Regions from separate parts of the Ruegeria sp. BHSA163 genome, predicted to be linked through region 3. Evidence: riboswitches for the same ligand, from Rfam matches in the RefSeq annotation. Region 3 holds a riboswitch; each other region holds the start of a gene.
The links. Region 3 has a riboswitch for thiamine pyrophosphate ahead of AC2FNV_RS17690 (ABC transporter substrate-binding protein). Riboswitches for the same ligand answer to the same signal wherever they lie in the genome.
Positions count from the first base shown of each region.

Region 1: it holds a riboswitch for thiamine pyrophosphate, as region 3 does, so the genes downstream of both, thiD (bifunctional hydroxymethylpyrimidine kinase/phosphomethylpyrimidine kinase) here and AC2FNV_RS17690 (ABC transporter substrate-binding protein) in region 3, are expected to answer to the same signal.
Region 2: it holds a riboswitch for thiamine pyrophosphate, as region 3 does, so the genes downstream of both, thiB (thiamine ABC transporter substrate binding subunit) here and AC2FNV_RS17690 (ABC transporter substrate-binding protein) in region 3, are expected to answer to the same signal.

Region 1 is NZ_JBXWSJ010000028.1:1,710-9,702, reverse strand. Features, by position in the region: gene AC2FNV_RS13910 (ABC transporter permease) at 44-673, shown strand; gene AC2FNV_RS13905 (alpha-ketoglutarate-dependent dioxygenase AlkB family protein) at 670-1,272, opposite strand; gene dnaK (molecular chaperone DnaK) at 1,487-3,394, shown strand; gene dnaJ (molecular chaperone DnaJ) at 3,469-4,617, shown strand; TPP riboswitch at 4,824-4,930, shown strand; gene thiD (bifunctional hydroxymethylpyrimidine kinase/phosphomethylpyrimidine kinase) at 4,973-5,776, shown strand; gene AC2FNV_RS13885 (hypothetical protein) at 5,773-5,895, shown strand; gene AC2FNV_RS13880 (ABC transporter permease) at 5,892-6,626, shown strand; gene radC (RadC family protein) at 6,662-7,417, shown strand; gene AC2FNV_RS13870 (phosphate ABC transporter substrate-binding/OmpA family protein) at 7,421-7,993, opposite strand, start outside.
Region 2 is NZ_JBXWSJ010000029.1:45,755-53,747, reverse strand. Features, by position in the region: gene AC2FNV_RS14410 (thiamine/thiamine pyrophosphate ABC transporter permease ThiP) at 1-1,075, opposite strand, end outside; gene thiB (thiamine ABC transporter substrate binding subunit) at 1,051-2,031, opposite strand; TPP riboswitch at 2,064-2,169, opposite strand; gene xylB (xylulokinase) at 2,502-3,959, shown strand; gene AC2FNV_RS14395 (aldose epimerase family protein) at 3,956-4,909, shown strand; gene AC2FNV_RS14390 (cytochrome-c peroxidase) at 4,906-6,207, shown strand; gene AC2FNV_RS14385 (CRTAC1 family protein) at 6,208-7,719, opposite strand; gene AC2FNV_RS14380 (ROK family protein) at 7,709-7,993, opposite strand, start outside.
Region 3 is NZ_JBXWSJ010000043.1:29,169-37,161, forward strand. Features, by position in the region: gene AC2FNV_RS17660 (ABC transporter substrate-binding protein) at 1-391, shown strand, start outside; gene AC2FNV_RS17665 (carbohydrate ABC transporter permease) at 500-1,366, shown strand; gene AC2FNV_RS17670 (carbohydrate ABC transporter permease) at 1,379-2,209, shown strand; gene AC2FNV_RS17675 (ABC transporter ATP-binding protein) at 2,222-3,226, shown strand; gene AC2FNV_RS17680 (L-iditol 2-dehydrogenase) at 3,223-3,996, shown strand; gene AC2FNV_RS17685 (mannitol dehydrogenase family protein) at 3,996-5,489, shown strand; TPP riboswitch at 5,678-5,777, shown strand; gene AC2FNV_RS17690 (ABC transporter substrate-binding protein) at 5,987-6,922, shown strand; gene nrtS (nitrate/nitrite transporter NrtS) at 7,126-7,353, opposite strand; partial or broken gene AC2FNV_RS17700 (aldehyde dehydrogenase family protein) at 7,477-7,993, opposite strand, start outside.

The DNA of each region.
Region 1 (7,993 bases), on a different contig from region 3:
TGTTACGGCGTTCTATTTTCTTTTGTCATTATTAGGAACACGAGTGGCCAAGATACGCGGGGAATTCATACTTTTCCTTCTTTCTGGCGTCTTCGTCTTTCTGACGCATATTAAATCCGTTGGAGCGATTGCCAGCGCTGGTTCCGGCAACAGTCCGATGATGCTGCATTCCCCGATGAACCGGATTGTTATGCTGATGGCGTCGGCCTTTGGGATTTTTTACACCCAGCTCGTTTCGATCCTTGTGATCTTGTTTGGATACAGCGTTGCCGTCGCCCCGCTGGAGGTTCAAGACCCTGGCGGAGCGTTTGCCATGCTGGTTTTGTCGTGGTTTACGGGTTGTGCGGTGGGCTTGGTTTTTCTAGCTATACAGCCCTGGTTTCCGCGTCTGGCCGCAATATTGAGTTTGGCTTATCGGCGCTTGAACATGATTTTTTCAGGCAAAATGTTCATTGCCAATGCGCTGGGCGGTTTCATGTTGACCATGTTTGCCTGGAACCCCTTGTTCCACATAATTGATCAGTGCCGCGGCTTCATTTTTCGAAATTACTTTCCGCGTAACACCAGTTGGGAATATGCGCTTTGGGTCGGGATTGTTCTGACCATGATCGGTTTAATGGCTGAATTTTACACGCGAAAGCATGTGTCGAAAAGCTGGAGCGCGCGGCGTTAGGTCGCCACACGCAACGTTAGGTTTATGCGCCCACCTTTCGGCAGCAATCGAGACGAACCAAACCGGATGCGGTCAACTCCGTGATAGGCAAGCCGAGCGGGGCCTCCCATAATGACCACATCACCTGAACCCAACCAGATCGACTCGGTTTTGCCTCCCCTGGTGGTATTGCCAATGCGGAACAATGCATCATCGCCCAAGGAAATTGAGACAACGGGCCATGAAAAATCCGCCTCATCTTTGTCTTGATGCATGCCCATGCGTGTACCGTCGCCATAATAGTTGATCAGGCAGCATTCGGGCAAACGGGCCACGCCTGTTACATCATGCCAGATAGAGGCGATTTGGTTTGGAATCGCGGGCCAAACCACGCCATTGGGGTGGGTATCCTGGTACCTATAGCCGCGTTTGTCCGAGACCCACCCCAGATTCCCCGCCGACGTCATGCGCACCGACATTTTCTTGCCAGAAGGAGTTGTCGGATTAAATAAAGGTGCGGATTTCAGAACCGGGCGCAGAACCTGAACCAATTCAGTTTGAGCGGAGGCACCCAAATAGTTCTTTCGAATGTCGAAACCACGCAAAAGCAGCCTTGTCATCGCGGAATCCTCATTCCTTAACAATTCCTTTTCCCAAAAGGCACCAGAATCCGTGATTCCCACGTTTCTGAACGCTTGCAGGCCTCTGGTCACGCCCTTATATACGCCGGGACGCGCTAAGGTGTAGTGCCGTAGCGCAAATCAGATCGGGGCAGGGATGCCATAACGGGTCCCGGCCTCGGGACATCGCCTTGAAGAGAAAGGGATTGCAAAAATGGGAAAAGTAATCGGGATCGACCTCGGAACCACGAACTCGTGTGTTGCCATCATGGACGGCTCGCAGCCGAAGGTCATCGAAAATGCCGAAGGGGCGCGGACCACGCCCTCGATCGTCGCGTTTACCGAAGATGAGCGACTGGTCGGTCAGCCTGCAAAGCGACAGGCGGTCACCAACCCCGACAATACGATCTTTGGCGTAAAGCGCCTGATCGGACGTCGTGTGGATGATGCAGAAGTAGAAAAAGATAAGAAGATGGTCCCGTATGCCATCGTCGATGGTGGCAACGGCGACGCGTGGGTCGAAGCCCGCGGCGAAAAATACTCCCCAAGCCAGATTTCGGCCTTCACTCTGGGTAAAATGAAGGAAACCGCCGAAAGCTATTTGGGTGAGGAGGTCACACAAGCCGTAATCACCGTTCCGGCATACTTCAACGATGCTCAACGTCAGGCTACAAAAGATGCTGGTAAAATTGCCGGTCTTGAAGTTCTGCGGATCATCAACGAACCGACAGCGGCTGCACTTGCCTATGGTCTGGACAAAGAAGAAACTCAAACCATTGCGGTTTACGACCTTGGCGGTGGTACTTTTGACGTGACCATTCTGGAAATCGACGACGGCCTGTTCGAGGTCAAATCGACCAATGGTGACACCTTCCTGGGTGGCGAAGACTTTGACATGCGCATCGTCAACTACCTGGCGGATGAGTTCAAAAAGGAACACGGTGTCGATCTGTCCGCCGACAAGATGGCACTGCAGCGTCTGAAAGAGGCTGCTGAAAAAGCCAAAATCGAACTTTCGTCAACCTCGCAGACCGAAATCAACCAGCCATTTATTTCGATGGGTTCGAACGGTCAGCCGCTGCACATGGTTATGAAGTTGACCCGTGCAAAGCTGGAATCCTTGGTTTCTGACCTGATCAAAAAGTCGATGAAACCCTGTCAGGCCGCTCTGAAAGACGCTGGTCTGTCTGCAGGCGATGTGGACGAAGTTGTTCTTGTCGGCGGCATGACCCGTATGCCGAAAGTGATTGAAGAGGTTACCAAATTCTTCGGTAAAGAACCCCACAAAGGCGTGAATCCGGACGAAGTGGTTGCCATGGGCGCCGCAATTCAGGCCGGTGTTCTGCAGGGCGATGTCAAAGACGTGGTTCTGCTGGACGTTACTCCGCTGTCGCTGGGCATCGAAACGCTTGGTGGTGTGTTCACCCGGCTCATTGACCGTAACACGACGATCCCAACGAAAAAGTCCCAGGTCTTTTCTACGGCCGAAGACAACCAAAACGCCGTAACGATCCGAGTGTTCCAAGGTGAACGTGAAATGGCGACTGACAACAAAATATTGGGTCAGTTCAACCTGGAAGACATCCCGCCCGCACCGCGAGGCATGCCTCAGATCGAAGTTACCTTTGACATCGACGCCAACGGTATTGTTTCGGTTTCAGCCAAGGACAAAGGTACCGGCAAGGAACAAAAGATCACCATCCAGGCCTCTGGCGGATTGTCCGATGAAGATATCGAAAAGATGGTCAAGGACGCCGAAGAGAATGCCGAAGCTGACAAGGAACGCCGTGAACTGGTAGACGCCAAAAACCAGGCGGAAAGCCTCATCCACTCGACTGAGAAGTCAATGGAAGAGCATTCCGACAAAGTCGACCCGACCACGATCGAAGCCATTGAACTGGCAATCGCTGCACTGAAGGATGAGTTGGAAACCGAAAATGCCGACAAGATCAAGTCGGGCATCCAAAACGTCACCGAAGCTGCTATGAAGCTCGGCGAAGCTATCTATAAGGCTCAGTCCGAAGAGGCTGATGATGAACCGGCGGCTGCGGACGCTGCTCCGGGCGAAGATGACATCGTCGATGCCGAGTTCGAAGATCTGGACGACGACAAGCGTAACTAACGGAAAGCCGGGCCAATTCGGGCCGGTCCGGTTGCCGGGCCGGCCCGATTACGTTGAGGCAGAAGGACATGCTGATGTCAAAACGCGACTATTACGAAGTGCTCGGTGTGTCCAAGGGCGCTTCGGCGGATGAGATCAAAAAGGGCTTTCGTAGAAAAGCCAAGGAACTTCACCCGGACCGCAACAAGGACAACCCCGACGCAGAAGCGCAGTTTAAAGAGGCTAACGAGGCCTATGATATTCTGCGCGATGCCGACAAAAAGGCAGCCTACGACCGTTTCGGTCATGCCGCGTTTGAAAACGGTATGGGAGGCGGAGGCCGCCCCGGCGGTGGGTTCGGCGGTCAGGGAGATTTTTCAAGCGCGTTTTCGGACGTGTTTGATGATCTGTTCGGCGACTTCATGGGCGGTCAAAGGGGCGGCGGCGGTCGTCGTGCCGCGCGGGGTTCGGACCTACGGTATAACCTTCGGGTAACCCTTGAGGAAGCCTTTGGGGGTTTGCAGAAGACCATAAACGTGCCGACGGCAGTTGCCTGTTCGTCTTGTGAAGGTACCGGCGCGGAGGGTGGCGTTGAGCCCACGACCTGCCCGACGTGCTCTGGCATGGGAAAAGTCCGGGCGCAACAGGGTTTCTTTACGGTGGAGCGTACGTGTCCAACCTGTTCGGGGCTGGGCCAGATCATTAAGAACCCGTGTAAGTCGTGCCAAGGTGCTGGTCGCGTCGAAAAAGAACGCGCGTTGTCGGTCAACATTCCCGCAGGTGTTGAAACAGGTACACGCATTCGTCTTGCAGGCGAGGGCGAGGCTGGAATGCGCGGCGGACCTCCGGGTGACTTGTATATATTTGTCGAGGTCTCTGATCATAAACTTTTCGAACGCGACAGCGTGAATCTCTATTGCCGTGTTCCGGTCAGCATGGCTAAGGCGGCGCTGGGCGGCTCGATCGAAGTTCCGACCATCGACGGTGGGCGTGGGCGCGTTCAGATACCAGCAGGCAGCCAATCTGGTCGCCAGATGCGCCTGCGCGGAAAGGGCATGCCGGCCCTGCGCGGCGGCGGCGTTGGCGATATGTTCATCGAGTTAGCGGTGGAAACTCCGGTCAACCTGACAAGCCGCCAAAAGGAAATTCTGAAAGAGTTTGAAGATTTGGGCGAAGACAATCACCCGGAATCTAAAAGCTTCTTTTCGTCTGTAAAGTCATTCTGGGACGGAATGAAAGGCTGAGTCCAACTTGACTCGGCTTTGCCGACACTTCTCATATTTTTAGACCAGATCAATGGGGACAACTAGTTTTGATCTGGTCTCACTGTCTCTGTGGTGGTTGGCGCTATCTGTGAAATGAATCAAGTTCATTTACTCTATTTTTTCCAAATTTGACGATAGAATTTCGTATTTGCGCTTGAACTCAGACTCACCACCTGAGAATGTCCCTCCAACCGTTGGGGTGCCCTGATTGGAGGGCTGAGAGGCGTTGCTGCGTCAACCCATCGAACCTGATCCGGGCAATACCGGCGTAGGGAACGGTCTATTATGCACAGACGTTTTCTAAGTTCGCTTTGCCTTTTATTGGAGCAAAGGCATGGCGTACGTAGCTTTGGCAATAGCTGGATCCGACAGCGGCGGGGGCGCGGGCATTCAGGCGGACCTAAAAGCCATGTCCGCGCTTGGCGTTTTTGGCGCCAGCGTAATCACTGCGGTAACCGCTCAAAACACACAGACCGTCAAGGCTGTTCACGGTATCCCGCAGGACGTAATTGCAGCACAAATCGAAGCAGTTCTGTCCGATCTTGATGTCGGCGCGATCAAGGTGGGAATGCTTGCAACGCGCGAGATAATCCAGACCGTGGCGATTGGCCTTCAGGGTTACGAAGGTCCACTGGTACTTGATCCAGTCATGATAGCAAAGTCCGGAGATGTTCTGTTGCGGCAAGATGCAGTTCGGACGCTACGCGAAACACTGTTGCCGCGCGCAACGGTTTTGACACCCAACTTGCCCGAGGCCGCCCTATTGCTCGATGCCCCTTTGGCGGAATCACCGAAGGAAATGGCAGAACAGGGGTTGGCTTTGTGCGAGTTCGGCGCGGGTGCAGTCCTGATGAAGGGCGGCCACGCAATCGGGGAAACTTGCCACGATCTATTGATTGACTGCAAAGGTATAGTTGGTGAATTCAAGGCCCGACGAAGGAAGACGAAGAATACTCATGGTACGGGATGTACCCTGTCATCTTCCGTTGCTGCAGGGTTGGCAAGTGGGCTTGATTTGAAGCTGGCCACCGCAACTGCACATGCCTACTTGCAGGGCGCGATCGCGCATGCGGACGATTTGAAAATCGGTTCTGGCCACGGTCCAGTTCATCACTTCCATAAGGTTTGGGCGACGTGAGCAAGTGGTCGGTAATTGGTGCCGGAGTGGCGGGCTTGCCGCCGCGCAACGTTGATGATCTTTCAACGCTGGAAGTTCAAGGAGCATTGCTGCGCCCGCTACGGAAGGATGCGGCTTGAAATATCTTTCCGGGTTTTTCGCCGTTCTATTCGGGCTTGCGGTTTGGCAGGCCCTTGTAGAACTGACTGGGCTGCCCAATTTTATCTTGCCGGGTCCGGTACGGGTCGCCGATACTTGGTGGCAGAACCGCTGGCTGATCGCCGAGCACGCATGGGTAACAGCGGTCGAGGTTGTTGTCGCTCTGTTCTGCGGTACCGCCCTTGGCGTCGCCACCGCGCTTCAACTTGCCAGTTCGCGTATTGCCCGGATGTTGGTTCAGCCCGTACTGGTCTTTAGTCAATCTCTGCCGGTTTTTGTTCTTGCCCCTCTGCTGACCCTTTGGCTGGGTTACGGACTTTGGTCCAAAGTGGCGATGGCGGTTCTTATCATTTACTTTCCAATTACTTCGTCATTCTTCGACGGGTTAATGAGGACTCCGTCCGGTTACCTTGATCTGGCTCGCGTTATGCAAATTGGCCCCAAGGCGGTGCTTTGGCACATCCGAATTCCTGCAGCTTTACCTTCGCTGGCCACGGGGCTGCGTCTGGCGGCAATTTATGCCCCGATTGGGGCAGTTATTGGCGAATGGGTTGGGTCGGCACAGGGTTTGGGCTATCTGATGCTGCTTGCAAACGGTCGCGCCAAGACCGACCTGATGTTCGCAGCGATGCTTACACTTGGTGTATTTTCGATCACCTTGCATTTGATCGCTCACCACGCGACGGCTCGACTGATAGGCGAAAGCCGTTAACCTTTCAGAAACTGATTCTGCCGCAAATTTCAAACATGACACAGGACGCCTTTGCTGAAGCACCGACGCTATTTGAAATTGACGAAGCCCCGGTACAGCCGCTGCCTTCTGGTAAGTTGCCATCTTACATCAAGGATCACCGCAAAAGGCTGCGCGAACGGTTCATGTCAGGCGGTTCGGCGGCTATGCCGGACTATGAATTGCTGGAACTTGTACTGTTCCGTTCGATTCCACGGCAGGACGTTAAGCCGTTGGCGCGGGTTTTGATGGACACTTTCGGTGACTTCAACCGTGTTTTAACGGCACCAGTAGAACGGTTGCGAAAGGTGAAAGGCGTAGGCGACACGGTGATCACCGACCTGAAAATACTCGAGGCTTGCGCGCATCGAATGGCGCGCGCGCGCGTTATTCAGAGGCATGTGATTTCCGGATGGGACGCCTTGCTAGACTATTGCCACACAACGATGGCCCATCGAGAGACAGAACAATTTCGCGTCTTCTTTTTGGACCGAAAAAATGTCCTGATCGCTGATGAGGAACAAGCAAAGGGCACAGTTGACCACGTACCGGTTTATCCGCGCGAGGTTGCCAAACGCGCGCTCGAGCTAAACGCCTCAGCATTGATTCTGGTTCATAACCATCCGTCAGGTGATCCGACGCCGTCGCAATCTGATATCGAAATGACAAACCGAATTCAGGACGCATGCTTGGCGCTAGGTCTTACACTGCATGATCATTTGATAATCGGAAAATCGACTGAGCTGAGTTTTCGGGCCAAAGGATATTTGTAAGGTCTATTGGATCCAGATTTCGACCCTGCGATTGATCTTTTTCCCCCATTCGGTGTCGTCACAGGCCATAGGCATTGCTTCGCCGAACCCTACGGTGGTTAGTTCGGTACTGTCTGGAATTGCTGTTTCAACCGCAGCCAGAACAGCATTTCTAACGGTGTTTGCCCTGAGTTTCGCTATTTGTGCATTCGAAGAAGCTGGTCCCTCGCCGTCGCTGAAACCAACAAAAGTCAGTTTGCGTGCATCGAACACGCCTCCCTCAAGAGCCTGCGCCAGTTGTAATATGTTAGATCGGGATTGAGCATCCGGGCGCGAGGATCCGGTCTCAAATCGAAATGAAAGAGTCAGCCTGGACATTGGGCGTAAGACTTCAATCATGCGTTGCAGTTCATCAAGACCAACTTCGGCTCCGCCAGAAGCAATCGAATTTGCAAGGCGATCGCCCTGCAGCCCTATGCGTATTGTTTCTGGTTCCTGATCGACCAGCCCTGCTTTGCGGATCACGACTTGGGCCGCAGGAGTTTGCGTATAAGCTAAAAACTGTCGGGCAATTCGAGGCAGGCGATATTGCGGAAG
Region 2 (7,993 bases), on a different contig from region 3:
AACCGAGAATCCCGATCAGCTCAACAAAGCTGTGCCGCCTGACTGCCACAGCTGCGGCCATTGGCAATGCCAGGAACAAAAGGATGGAAGTACTGGCAACAGCCACTGCAACCGAAATAACTGCCGCCTTGAAGACCTGAGTAGGCAATTCTAATAACCCCACAACGCCGGAAATCACCACTGACGACAGGGGCAACAGCAGAAAAGCCGCAGTGGCGGAGATCCAAAACGTATCGATTGCTGGGGAGCCCCCATCCCATCGACGAATTGCCCTGTCAAGCCCTGTTCGAAATCCTTCTTTCCGCGTAAATCGCAACGCGACCAATGCCGCGGCAGCCGTCAATGCCAATTGGACAGTGGACAAAAGCGCAGCGCGACCCAAATTAAAATCGTAAGTAAACGCCTGATAGATTGCGAGTTCAATCGTTGTTGCGCGCGGTCCACCGCCTAACGTCAACGCGACAGCGAAGCTGGTCAAGCAGATCGCGAAAACTACTGCCAGAACGCTGGGTAGAACGCGCTTCAGCATCGGCCACTCAAGCAATCGAAACATTGCCATACCCTTGCAGTTCAGCTGCGCAGCTAGCCGAAACTGTTCAGCCGGAATTTCCTGCCATCCCTGAAGAAGAAGACGAGTCGCCAAGGGCAAGTTGAAGAATACGTGTGCCAACACCACACCGTGTAATCCGTATACACGGATGGCCGGAAGACCAAAGAAGCCCAAAGCCTCAGAAATCCAACCTGCCCTTCCAAATACTTGTAGAATGCCAAGTATTGCAACAATCACCGGCAAAATAAACGGAGCCCCTAACAAGGCTATCAATACCTGCCTGCCAAAAAACCTCCTGCGCGCCAGCGCACGTGCAGTCGGGATGGCAAGGCCAGCGCTGATCACCGAAGACAAAACTGCCTGTGTCAGCGTAAAACGCAAGGCAGCCCAGTCGGAAAACGCAAACATCCCACCAGAGTCAGCACGCAGGGCAACTGCTGCCAAAGTACCCAGTATCAGTGCAGCAACAAGCGTGGCTGCACCGACACCGGGTAGAGGGCTTATTGGCTGAGCGCGCTCAGCCATTCCGAAATTGCCTGTTCACGTTCGGTTGCGGCCTGATCCGGCTCAAACAAAAGCGCCTTTTGGGGGACAATCAAAGTCTCGAATCCCTTAGGCAGCCCATTGGCCGGAGTTACCGCCGGATACATCCAGTTGGTCGTAGGAATAATCTGTTGGAATTTGTCTGACACCATAAACTGCAAAAATTGATCAGCAAGTTCGGACTGATCGGTATTCGCCAGTTTTGCGGCAACTTCGACCTGCATGTAGTGACCTTCGTCAAAGGACGCGGCCGCCTTACTGTCGTCTTCTTCAGCGATCAAATGATAAGCGGGAGATGTGGTGTAGCTGAGGACCATGTCAGCTTCACCTTCAAGGAAAAGTCCATAAGCTTCTGACCACCCCTTGGTAACCGTCACGATATTGTCGGCCAAGCCCGCCCAAATTTCCGATGCCTCCTCGCCATATGCTGCCTTGACCCACAAGAGCAGGCCCAGACCCGGCGTCGAAGAGCGAGGATCTTGGATGATGATCTTAGTATCACTATCTGCCAATTCACGGAAGTTAGCAGGGGCTACCGCATCGGCATTAAGAATAAACGCGAAATAACCCCAGTCGAATGGCACAAATACTTCGTCCGACCACTCGATCGGGAGGTTGTACTCTGCAATCACCGAATGAGGGGCAAAAAGACCGGTTTCCTTTGCAGATGTGATCAGGTTGTTATCAAGCCCAAGCACGACATCGGCGTCTGTGTTTTCGCCCTCAAGACGAATGCGAGACAAAAGCGCCGCACCGTCTTCGATGCCAACAAGGTTCAACTTGCAGTCGCAAACCTCTTCAAACGCAGCTTCCACTTGCGGACCTGGTCCCCAATCGGAAACAAAACTGTCATACGTGTAAACGGTCAGCTGAGGTTTGTCGGCGGCAAAAGCCGCTGTTGCACTCAGAAGTCCCGCAGCAATTAGCAGATGCTTCATGTCATCCTCCATTGCGGCGAGAGGGCAAGGATGGATGAAACCGTCACCTTTCCCTCCGCCGGTTCTAGCCGGTTCAGGTTCAACGGGTTCGTCAAACGACGTCTCAGCGCGGCTTACCGCGCACCCCGAGGTAAAACTGTGATTAGGAGGAACTGGAAGAAAATACAACCAAAACCAACTTCATCTAATCCTATCTGACAAAACCTACTGACGAGTCCCCGCATATCTTGACCGAGGAATGTTGTTGAAAATGCGACCTTGTATTTTCCGAAGTCAGTTTGGGTAAAACAGGGGCTTGAATTTACTACATTACATACGAATCCGAATACGTAGGAGCGGAAGAACCTGCCACGTTTTTGAAGTCAGGGATAGGTATGGTAAAGGTTCCAAACTCGTGAAACTTTTGTTGACAAGACGTCTTTACGTAATAATTTTACCCACTGAAATAATAATCGAAAGAGGGGCGCAAAGTGTATCTTGGGTTGGACTTGGGAACGTCGGGGCTCAGGGGAATTCTTATGGACGAAGCGGGTGTCGTAATTAGCGAAGCCGAAGCTGCCATTACAACTTCGAACCCCAAACCCGGCTGGTCCGAACAATCTCCGCTGGACTGGGTGGCCGCTTGCGAGAAAGTAATCGGAAATCTTCGCTCGTCCAATAACAAGGAATTTTGCGCGCTAAAAGGAATAGGCCTTAGCGGACATATGCACGGGGCGACATTGCTTGATGGTGAAGGCAATGCCTTGCGACCCTGCATCCTTTGGAATGACACTAGGTCTGCAGACGAGGCGAAGAAGCTCGACCAATATCCGGAAATGCGAAAGATTTCAGGAAATATCGTCTTTCCTGGCTTCACCGCTCCAAAACTGGAATGGGTTAGGTCACACGAGCCTGATATCTTTTCCAAAACCGCCAAAGTTCTATTACCGAAAGATTACTTAAGACTTTGGCTAACCGGGGAATATGTCAGTGAAATGTCCGATAGCGCGGGAACATCGTGGCTGGATGTTAACGCGCGGACTTGGTCGAATACAGCACTCGAACTAAGCAATATGCGTCTCGATCAAATGCCTCGCTTACTTGAAGGGAGCGAGTCTTCTGGCGAGCTTCGGCCCGAACTGCGACAAGAATGGGGTTTGTCCGAACCTGTCATTGTTGCTGGTGGCGCGGGCGACAATGCTGCTGCGGCGTGCGGGATCGGATGCATAAACGAAGGCGATGGATTTTTGTCCTTGGGTACGTCAGGTGTTTTGCTTGTAGCCCGGGGATCCTGCAGCCCTGCACCAGAGACCGCAGTTCACAGTTTTTGCCATGCAGTGCCTAACCGCTGGATCCAGATGGGAGTTATCCTTTCTGCCACTAACAGCTTGAACTGGCTTTCACGCAATGTGGGCCAACCAGTTCGCACGCTGGCTTCCGATTTGCCCCAAAACATAACTGGCCCGTCTTCGATAACATTTCTGCCGTATTTGTCAGGCGAACGGACTCCTCATAACGACAGCGCAATTCGTGGCGCGTTTTTGGGAATAGATGTTGCTACCGAGCAGGCAGACCTCACCCAGTCCGTGATGGAAGGTGTTGCTTATGCAATGAGGGACTGCCTTGAGGCTTTAAAGAACACTGGCACACAGCCGTCCAACTTACTCGCTGTCGGCGGAGGGGCCCGGTCCCGGTATTGGCTGGAAACCCTTGCCACGGTGCTGAACACACCGTTGACATTGCCTAAAGGAAGCGAAATCGGGGCAGCAAAAGGCGCGGCACGATTAGCTGTTTGTGCCGCTAACCGCTCCTCTGCTGCGGACGTCATGACACCTCCGGAACAACAGGAAACCATCGAACCAATACGCGGCTTAGCCGATGCTTATGAGACCGAGTACCATCGCTACACTCAGTATTATTCAGCGCTTTCACCGTTGGCCGCTCGATGAGACTGCAAAGCGAAGATCGCGACCCCGATGAATGTACTCTGCTAACTGACGGTCCGATGACCGTTTCCTTGTTAAGCTATGGCGCAATTACGCAAGGTTGGTGGTACGACGAAATTCCTTTGATCCTTGGATACGATGATCCAAAGGCGTATTTGACCGACAAGAATTACATGGGCGCAATTGTTGGACGCGTCGCCAACCGGATCGGAGGAGCCAAGTTTTCTTTGGGGACATCCCATTTTGAACTAAACGCAAACGAGGGCCGAAATACCCTGCACGGTGGGCCGGCTGGTTTATCGCATCGGCATTGGGACATCTCTCGAATTTCGCCGTCCGAAGCTCGGCTTCGTTTGACCTCACCGGATGGGGACAACGGTTTTCCTGGCAAAGTAAAATTTGAGGTTCAGGTAACTCTTGAGTTTCCAAAACTAGTGTACTCGTTTCACGCGCAACCTGATCGTCCAACACCTATTAGCATTACTCAACACAACTACTACTCTTTAGGCAGTACAACGGGAATTTCCGAACATAAACTTATGCTCGACTCAAATCAGTTGCTTGAATTCGACGAGGAAGGCGTCCCGTCTGGTAAAATCTGGAATGCGGCAGGCACGGGTTTGGATTTTTCATCACCAACGGTAATTGGAACGTCCTCACCTGACTTAGACCATTACTACCTGTTTGATACCAAAGGAAAACCGGATAACTTGGTTGCAGAATTGGCCGCCCCTTCAGGAGTGACCTTAAGTGTTTTTTCAGATCAACCCGGAGCCCAAGTCTATTCTGGAGCCAAGCTGAAAACTCCGTTTTATCCAAGAGATGGGCTGTGCATTGAACCGTCGGGTTATCCCAATGCAATTAATATCCCATCTTTTCCCTCTGTAATATCTACACCAGAAAATCCTTACCGTCAGACACTTACGCTGGAAATTTCCGGGTGCCAGACATGATCTACAAATTGCTTATTTCGATTTTAGGTGTTTTGCTGGTGATGTCATCTGGCGCTCGGGCGCAGTCGTTAGGACCGACCCCGGAATTCGTCACTCCGGACCTATCAAGTGTTAAGCTGGGGCAACTACTCTTTTTCGACCCTATACTTTCAGGCAACAAAAATATTAGCTGCGCAACCTGTCATCACCCAAAACTAGGTACATCAGACGGCTTATCCCTTGGCATCGGAGAGGGTGGTATTGGTTTGGGAACCGAGCGACTGATCGACCTAACGAATATTCCAGAACAGCGAATTCCTCGCAATTCGCCTGGTCTTTGGAATCTGGGCGCAACGGAATTTACGACATTCTTTCATGACGGACGACTTGAGACAGATCCAGCGCAGCCGAATGGTATAAGAACGCCTTTGGGCATGCACATGAGACCGGGTTTTAAATCTGCTTTGGCGGCACAAGCCATGTTCCCTGTATTGTCGCCAGATGAAATGGCAGGGCATTATTCGGAAAATGACGTTAGCAAAGCTGTCCGAATGGGGTTCCTAACACAAGTAGGCGGTGCATGGGATCTGATCGCAGCACGTGTTGATGCAATACCGGAATACGAGCGTCGGTTTGAAGAAATTTCGCCGGGTGAAGACATCACCTTCACCGCGATAGCGAATGCGATGGCTGATTTTATCGTCTTTGAATGGCGCGCTGACAACAGCGCCTTCGACAGATCAATGCGAGGTGAGGAAGCATTGTCCGAGGAAGCGAGCCTTGGCTTAAAGCTGTTCTACGGAAAGGCAGGGTGCAGCGAATGCCACTCTGGGTGGTTCCAGACAGATCACAAATTTCATTCTATAGCGATGCCGCAGATTGGGCCGGGAAAAGCGGCGCGATTTGAGAACCATGCCAGAGATGATGGGCGACTGCGTGTAACCGGCAATCCGGAAGATGCATTTGCGTTTCGCACACCGTCTTTGCGGAATGTCACGTTAACGGCGCCGTACGGGCATAATGGTGCTTTTTCACAACTCGAAGACATCATACGTCATCATCTGGACCCTTCTACATCCTTACGCACGTACTCCGTCGAATTGGCTCTGTTACCTGAGATCCCGAAATCTGACGACACGCGGTCGCTATTGGACTCGGCTCATCTAAATGCGATCTTGGACAGCAATGACCTGCCGGAGATTAGCCTGACAAATAAAGAAATCAGCGCGATCTTGGCCTTTCTCGGCGCTCTGGAAGACCCCGCAAAACGGTTGGGTGTTCCGAAAGAGGTTCCAAGCGGTCTGCCAGTTGAAAATTAGTTACCTAGTTACTCTGACTATCTGGTTTGGGGTATAGGCCTGCCAGTCACCTTCGACGCCATCGGGCCAAATGACCCTAACTGTAACAAGCTCGTCATAACCAAGCCCAAAATGATGAAGACCTGCAATCCCGCTTGCGTGGCCTCCTCCAATAGTTATTTCTCTGACTTGCTGTCCAATCGAAGTTTCGATCTCGATAAATCCACCCACCGCCATTCGATTGGGTCGCTTCTGCACGACATCCAACATCAACCAGTTCCCAGTTTGGAGCTGGTTTTGATAGACTTCGAGTTCACTTCCCCGATTGACTACCACCAAGTCCAGTTTGCCGTCGTTGTTCAAATCCACGATTGCCGCGCCACGGGACTTGGACATGGATGCGATGCCCGCTTCAACCGAAGCTTCAAAGAATTGACCGTCCCCTTGTTGCAATAGCATGTTGTTAGGATCGTAAAGGGCAGCATCGGGCATCTGCTCGACATTTCCTTTGGCTACGAAAATATCGTCTAAACCATCATTGTTAAAATCGCCGAACTGGGCGTGCCATCCAGTCGAAGGGCGACCGTCGCCCCCTAAGTGTGGCCTGTGAGCCGTTGTACCTTTTTCATAAGTTGCGTCGCGCCATGTTGGCCCATCGACATCGGAGTCGAAAACCTGAAGTTTCTGATCGCCCATTGATGTAAGGTAAACTTCGGGAAACCCATCGCCGTTTAGATCACGTGACGCGATACCCATCCCCCAGATTGAGTATGGCATCCATCCCTCTTCAAGCGAATAAAGCCGTGGCGCAGGTTCCATGGCCCATAACTGTTCTTGCCCATCGTTGACATAATAATGTCGGTCATTACTGACCCGAAGGTCTGCACGGCCGTTTCGTGCCCAGTCTGAAAAAAGGATGGACAGTGAGCAGTGACCTGGCTCCAAATGTTCCGGCTTGCGGTATTTCCCTTCCTCTGGGCGATAAAGAACAGTTGGTCCGCAGGTTCCGAAAGGACCATTTGGATCGAACCGATCAACATAGGTTCCAAACGCCAAAGTAGGCAGTGTTTGTCTGCCTTCCCATGTCGCCGAGAAACCTGTTGTCCAATGATCCTCGGCCTGAAAATCAAATTCACTGAATGGGCTAAATTCACAATCAGGATTGCCTTTAAACAAAAGGTCATCGCCCACGCGCAAGACAACAAGATCAAGGATGCCATCGCTATCGACATCAATCGGATAACCCCCGGTCACCCCAGTCAGTGACAATTCATCAGGTGTATCGATTGTAAACGAAATTTTGTCAGAGGATGTGTTTTTGAAAAGTTGAGATCGATTGGAACCGCCCGCCACAAATAGCTCGGGCAATTCGTCACCATTGCAATCGAAAACGGCTACACCTCCACCGACGAAATGTTCCCAACCACCGTCGTATACATGTGCAGGAATTTCTACTGTCGCAAAACTTGGGATTTTTGTCTCGGCATCGGCAGCCGTCGCGACCACGATCGAAACGATAAGCTCAGGCCGCATTCGTCGGCAACTCTTTGACTTTAAGAATCGACACCTGTTCGATGCCGTATGCAGCCGCGCCCTTGGCCCACATCAGATCACCCCAGTGATGTACTTTTATGTCGGGCAAAGGAGCATCTACGTTGGCTACTCCGCTCTGAATCCGATCCATGACTTCGTCCGAACACAAATGTTCAAAACTCATCTGGGCGCCAGACAAAATGATGCACTCTGGGTCAAACAAGTTGATCAAATTGGAGATCCCAAGACCAAACATCTGACCGGCTCGATTCAG
Region 3 (7,993 bases):
CCCGGCGGGTACTCAGCAAGAGGATGCAGCCAAGCAATTCATAGAATGGGCAACGTCGAAGGATTACATCGAGTTAGTGGCCGAGAACGAAGGCTGGGCCAACGTACCTCCGGGCGCTCGGACATCTTTGTATGAAAACGACAATTACAAGGATATTCCCTTTGCGCAGATGACGCTAAAGTCAATCCTTGCCGCTGACCCGCAGAATTGCTGCGCGCAGCCGACGCCGTACACTGGCATCCAGTTCGTGGCGATCCCAGAATTTGCAGGCATCGCCACACAGGTGAGTCAGGAGTTCTCGGCGGTCTATGCGGGCCAGCAAACGGTAGATGAAGCTCTTGCTAAAGCGCAGGCCTTTACAGCTGAAGAGATGGAAGCCGCAGGTTACTAAGGCACACTCCCAAAGCGGGTGGGCAGGGGACTGCCCCCCGCGGCCTTCTTTCACAAATTGAATTTTTCTCGCAGGCTGCAATTGGCTTGAACAGAGAGGTTTTGCGTCATGGCTACTCAACATTCCCGATCCGTTGCACGCCTGATGATGGCACCCGCAGTGGTCCTGCTGCTTGGCTGGATGCTCGTGCCCCTGACGATGACGCTGTATTTTTCCTTCAAGAAATACCTGCCGCTGCGCGGCGGTGATTTAGGATGGGTCGGATTTGACAACTATATTCGTTTTGTCTCGTCCAGCGCATTCTGGCCTGCAGTACAAGCTACTTTGGTAATCGTCGGCGGTGTTCTTGTGATCACTGTCGTACTCGGCGTTTTGATGGCTATGCTGCTGGATCAACCGATGTGGGGGCAGGGTGTTGTTCGCATTCTGGTCATCGCCCCGTTCTTTGTAATGCCAACCGTGTCTGCGCTTGTTTGGAAGAACATGTTTATGGATCCGGTAAACGGCCTGCTTGCCCATCTATGGCGGTTCTTTGGAGCAGAGCCGATCTCTTGGCTGTCCGAAGCTTCGATGACTTCGATAGTCATGATCGTTTCTTGGCAATGGTTACCCTTTGCGACTCTGATCCTTCTAACCGCAATACAGTCTTTGGACAGCGAACAGCTTGAGGCTGCCGAGATGGACGGAGCCCCGCCGCTGAAGCGATTTTATCATATCATCTTGCCGCACCTGAGCCGCGCGATCACTATTGTGATCTTGATACAGACAATATTCCTGTTGTCGATATTTGCCGAGATTTTCGTAACCACAGGTGGTGCTTTCGGAACTCGGACGCTGACCTACCTGATTTTCCAACGTGTGCTGGAAAGTCAAAATGTGGGTCTCGGTTCAGCCGGCGGTGTTTACGCCATCATCCTTGCCAATATCGTAGCCATCTTCCTGATGCGCATCGTCGGCAAGAACCTGGACGCGTGAGGAGAGAAAATCATGGCCCGCGCAGTCACGACACGTCGCAAATCGTTTAACACCGCCCTAGCTTGGGCGGTTGGTCTGCTGATATTTTTCCCGATCCTTTGGACGATCCTGACCAGTTTCAAGACTGAGGCACAGGCAATCGCAAGCCCGCCACTGTTTCTTAACTTTAACTGGACCTTGGAAAACTATGCCATCGTGCAGGAGCGTTCAGATTACATGCGTTTCCTTTGGAACTCGGTAATAATTGCGGGTGGGTCGACCCTTTTGGGTGTTATTGTCGCAGTGCCCGCCGCATGGGCAATGGCCTTTGTGCCATCCAAACGCACCAAAGACATTCTGCTGTGGATGCTTTCGACGAAAATGTTACCAGCGGTTGGCGTGCTTTACCCGATTTACCTTCTGTTTATTCGGTTGGGTCTTTTGGACACGCGCGGCGGTCTGGTTGTTGTGTTGATGCTGATTAACCTGCCTATCATCGTTTGGATGCTTTACACCTACTTCCGCGAAATCCCCGGAGAGATTCTGGAGGCCGCGCGGATGGATGGGGCGACACTGAAGGAAGAGATCCTTCACATACTGACACCTATGGCGGTACCTGGCATAGCATCAACTGTATTGCTGAACTTCATTCTGGCTTGGAACGAGGCGTTTTGGACCCTGAACCTTACCGCCGTGGACGCGGCCCCGTTGACCGCGTTCATCGCCAGCTATTCCAGCCCAGAAGGTCTGTTCTTTGCGAAACTTAGCGCGGCATCGACCATGGCGATTGCACCAATTCTAATCCTTGGCTGGTTCAGTCAGAAACAACTTGTCCGCGGCTTGACCTTCGGCGCTGTGAAATAAGGAACGAGACAAATGGGACGCATTCAACTCAAGTCCGTGACGAAAAGCTTCGGCGACGTCGAGGTCATTCCCCCTCTGGATCTGACAATCGAAGATGGCGAGTTCACAGTTTTTGTTGGCCCTTCGGGTTGCGGCAAGTCCACCTTGTTACGCTTGATCGCAGGGTTGGAAGACATCACCTCAGGCTCGATCGAGATTGATGGATCGGATGCAACGGACGTACCGCCCGCGAAACGAGGGTTGGCGATGGTGTTCCAGTCCTATGCGCTTTATCCGCATATGACCGTGCGCAAGAACATTGCGTTTCCGTTGCGTATGGCAAAGCTGGATCAGGCTGAGATCGACCGTCGCGTCGAAGGAGCTGCAAGTGTTCTGAACCTGACCGACTATCTGGATCGCCGACCCGGGCAATTGTCTGGCGGTCAGCGCCAGAGGGTTGCAATTGGCCGAGCAATTGTCCGGGAACCCGCAGCGTTCCTTTTTGATGAACCTTTGTCGAACCTCGACGCGGCTTTACGCGTTGGTATGAGGCTGGAAATCAGCGAGCTTCACGAACGTCTTGCGACGACCATGATATATGTCACCCACGACCAGGTCGAAGCAATGACCATGGCTGACAAGATTGTTGTGCTTCAGGCAGGTGTAATCGAACAAGTCGGCAGCCCTTTGGAACTTTACCGTACGCCGCGTAACCTTTTCGTAGCGGGTTTTATTGGCTCGCCCCGGATGAACTTCATCGAAGGCGAAGAGGCCGAAAAACATGGAGCGCACACCATCGGCGTACGACCTGAACACATCGCTGTTTCCGAAAATGAAGGAACTTGGAATGGCGTAGTAGGCGTTTCCGAACATCTTGGGTCAGATACTTTCTTTCATATTCACGAAACAGGCTTGGCGGAAACTATCACTGTGAGAGCTGATGGTGAGGTCGGTTTCCGACATGGTGACCGTATCCAGCTGACGCCGCGTGCGGATGTGATTCATCGTTTCGACGCGAAAGGCTTGCGAATCGAATGAAACGGTTGGCTGGCAAAACGGCACTCATAACAGGTGCTGCCCGCGGTATTGGACTAGCCTTCGCCGAGGCCTACGCCTCAGAAGGTGCGCGTGTAGCATTGGCAGATGTCGACGTCGCACGTGCGCAGGAATCTGCGTCAGAAATAGGGTCTTCAGCAGTGGCTGTAGAAATGGACGTCCGCGAACAAAGCAGTATCGATAACGCAATTTCTGAGGTTTCTTCGCATTTTGGCCCAATTGAAATCTTAATTAACAATGCTGCGATTTTTTCAGCCGCTCCGATCACTGAAATCGAAAGACAGGATTACAATAGGGTATTTGAAATCAATGTCGCCGGAACTCTGTTCACGCTTCAGGCCGTTGCCCGGCACATGATCGAAAATGGAACCAAAGGCAGGATCATCAACATGGCTTCGCAAGCCGGACGTCGTGGTGAACCATTGGTGGCAGTGTATTGTGCCAGCAAAGCGGCTGTCATTTCGCTGACGCAGTCAGCGGGATTGAATCTAATACCGCATGGGATCAACGTGAACGCCATCGCGCCAGGGGTTGTCGACGGCGAACACTGGGATGGTGTCGATGCCTTTTTCGCAAAATATGAGGGTAAAGAACGCGGGCAAAAAAGGCGCGAAGTCGCGTCAGCGGTACCCTATGGCCGCATGGGGCGCGCTGAGGATCTGACGGGGATGGCCGTTTTCCTGGCATCTGATGAAGCTGAGTACATCGTGGCTCAAACCTACAATGTCGACGGTGGAAATTGGATGAGCTGATGAACCCAACAGCAAAGGCGAATGCACCGGTAAAATTGCGGCGCGGACGATTAAATGATTTGCCCGCGCACGTCAAAACACCGAAGTACCGGCGCGAGGATTTGAAGCCTGGCATCGTTCATATCGGCCTTGGGAATTTCCACCGTGCGCATCAGGCTTGGTATATCCACCAACTCATGCAGCAAGGCGTGGCAAAGGATTGGGCGATCATAGGGGCAGGGGTTCGAGCCTATGACGCAGCAATGCGTGAGAGGTTATTGGCGCAAGACTGTCTCACGACACTGATTGAATTGGACCCATCCGGAACATCTGCCGAAGTTATCGGCCCTATGATCGGCTATCTTCCAATCGAGTCTGACAATTCGTCGCTGATCCGGCAAATGGCCGAACCGGCCATCCGCATTGTGTCACTTACTGTGACCGAAGGCGGGTACTACCTCGACGCGAATTCTTCAGAATTCGATATTCATCACGAAGAAATACTCCGTGATGCTCAAAATCCCGACCATCCAGGCACGGCATTCGGCGCAATTGTGGCGGCACTTGCACGGCGCAGGTCGGCCGGGCTGAAACCCTTCACGGTTCTTAGTTGCGACAACCTGCAAAGCAATGGCGCGATCCTGCGAAACTGCGTTGTTGGGTTGGCAGGGCTATCTGACCCGGGATTGGCTGATTGGATTGATCGATACGGAGCTTTTCCAAATTCGATGGTGGATTGCATTGTGCCGGCCACAACGGATCAGGTGGTCGAACAAGCTATGGAACTAGGCATCAATGATCTCGCACCTGTAACGCATGAGAACTTTCGGCAATGGGTGATTGAAGACAATTTCTGTGGAGATCGACCCCCGTTTGAAAATGTTGGCGTAACAATAACGAAAAACGTTCACGCCTATGAGGTGATGAAACTGCGTATATTAAACGGCGGTCATCAGCTTCTTGCAAATGTGGGAGAGATCCTGAGTGCACCGACAATTTCATCCTGCATGCAGGATCCAGATATCTCGGAGTTCTTCCAGAAGGTTCAGGTTGAAGAAATTGTGCCTCTTGTTCAGGCTGTTCCAGGGGCTAGCCCAGTCGACTATCTTGCTTTGGTAAAGAGGCGGTTCTCCAATACTGCGATCCACGACACAACCCGCAGAGTAGCTTTTGACGGGTCTTCCCGGCATCCGGGGTTTTTGCTGCCGTCGCTGCGTGATGCTATAAACGCTGGGACGCCTATCTCTGGCTTGGCATTGTCACAAGCGCTTTGGTGCCGGATGTGCACTGGCCTTCGCGAAGATGGGACCGAGATTTCCCCGAACGATCCGATCTGGAACGAATTGAAAGGTGCCGCCCTCGCAGCGCATGAGGGAGCGCAGGCGTGGATTGGAAAAGCCAACCTTTACGGCGAAATTGGTCACGACGAGCGCTTTGCGGCTGAGTTCAAAGTTTGGTTAGACGAGATTGTTAAAAACGGTAGCCGTGCAGCGATACGTCGTTATTTGGCTTAACGGAACGGAGTGGTCCTAATTCTAACCAATTGGTGGCTGGAAAATCGGCTTTGCAACGGCGATTGTATCGGTAATGATCATCTCAATCAGTAACCATCATTGTGTGTGGGCAAACGCAAAACACGACCTTTGGGGATCATCCCGAATGAAAACTGATTGACATGTCGCGGCCAACTTCACTATTTCCCGGCTTACTGTTGGGGTGCCAAATTTCGGCTGAGACGTTTACGCGAACCCATTGAACCTGAACCGGTTAGAACCGGCGTAGGAAACAGTTTCAAGGTGGACCCCACCGCTGGTTTCCCTCGCTCGTTCTGACATAAGTCGAAGAGATTCTGGGCGTGTTGTCCATAAGATTTGCTGCAAATGATAAATTTGAAAACACCGGCAATTCTAAGTCGTCTGGCCTGTGTTTTGTCAGGGTAAAGAACGTCGGCAGATCTCCGAAATGTCCTGATGAGCTACTTTGTTAGCTTTTGTGAACAAGGAAACCAATTGTGAAACATCTGATAATGTGCGCGGCCCTCGTCCTGCCGACACCTGTGTGGGCAACTGACAAGATGACCATTCTACTTGACTGGTTTGTAAACCCTGACCACGGACCCATCATTGTCGCTCAGGAACTTGGGTATTTTCCCAATGCAGGGTTGGATATTGAAATCATTCCTCCGGCAGATCCATCAGCGCCCGCCAAGTTGGTTGCTGCAGGGAAAGCAGATTTAGCGGTCAGTTATCAACCTAATCATCACCTGCAGGTGGCAGAAGGTTTGCCTCTGGTCCGAGTAGGTACTCTGATAGCCACTCCTCTAAACTGTCTACTGGTTCTGAAAGACGGACCAGTAAAGCAAGTTTCAGACCTAAAGGGCGGCAAAATAGGATTTTCGGTTTCTGGTTTCGAAGAAGCATTGTTGACAACCATATTGAAGCGAAATGGCGTCAGCCTGGATGAGATCGAACTTGTGAATGTAAATTTCTCGCTGGGGTCGTCGGTTATGTCCGGTCAGGTCGATGCCGTAATCGGAGCCTACCGGAACTTTGAACTAAATCAGATGAAAATAGAAGGCGTCGAAGGGAGGTGTTTTTACGTAGAGGAAGAGGGAGTGCCGACCTACGATGAATTGATTTATGTGGCGAACGCTGATCGAATGGATTCAGATTTGGTTCGTCGGTTTTTGGGTGCTACCCAATTGGCCACTCAGTTCATTGTCAACGACCCGATCGAAAGTTGGAGCGTCTTCAAAAACTACGCTGCGGAGTTGAATGACGATTTGAACGCAAAGGCTTGGATCGACACGTTGCCAAGGTTTGCTCTACGTCCTGAGGCCCTGGACGAAGGTCGCTATGAACGGTTCGAAGCGTTCCTCTCGGATATTGGGCTGGTTGAGGGTACTAGACCCGTCTCGAAATTGGCGGTTGATTTAGGAGAGCAATAATCAAGCGACCATTAAACATGGTAAAAACCCAGCCATCGAATTGCAATTCGATGGTTGCAGGTCACAAAGGTTGAGATTGAATTTGCTATGTGCTGACGAACGCTTTGACGTGTCATCGCGCATATTACCTTCTTCAATGTATGCCCTAGGAGATTGCGTTGAGTCAGTTGAGGATGGTTCGGGGTTCACAATTGTAGCAAATGTTATGCCGACTCGCTTTCGATGACCGCCATAACCGACGAATAAGTTGAAACGCAGTAGGGCACGCAGTAGCTGACCATTGCCTTTATTATTTCCGGACGCGTAATCGTGCCTGCGATCAATTTATCTGCATAGTTGATCAAGAAAAATACGCTGCCAATTATTAAGGCTATGCGACCTGCGCGTCGCATGACCGAAGGCTGGATTGCAAGATTCAGAAATTTGGCCATTTGTGATCTTCACCTTTGAAGCCTAAGGAAACTGCTGGCGTCTCGCTCAGTTATTGCCTTGAAAGACCACAAGCAAGGTTGAAGAAGCAACTCTAAATAACAGGGACCACCTCCGCGGGTCGTTCATCTCATCTTAAATGGATCGGGGATGGGTGCGTCAGAGGTATTTATCCAGACACTTTTAGCGCGTGTATAATCCAGAACGCTCTCCATTCCTCCCTCGCGACCCAGACCGCTTTCCCCGAACCCGCCGAAGGGTGCAATCGGCGAAACGACGCGGTAAGTGTTAACCCAAATAATGCCACTTCGTACTGCGCGGATCATGCGGTGAGCCCGGGATAGGTTGTTTGTAAAGACGCCTCCTGCCAATCCGAAATTGGTTGAATTGGCCATTGCGATGGCTTCATCTTCGGTATCGAAGGTAAGAACGCTAAGTACCGGACCAAACAATTCCTCGGTAACCGAGTCCGCATCCTTCACATTTGAACAGTCCAGTATAGTTGGCAGGTAGTATTGTTTTCCCTGATATCCTTCAGGGCGTGCTCCACCAGTTATCAGTATCGCGCCCGCAGCGATACTGCTCTCGACGACACGTTCAACTTTGTCGATTTGTGCCTTGGTCGCCAAAGGACCGTATTCC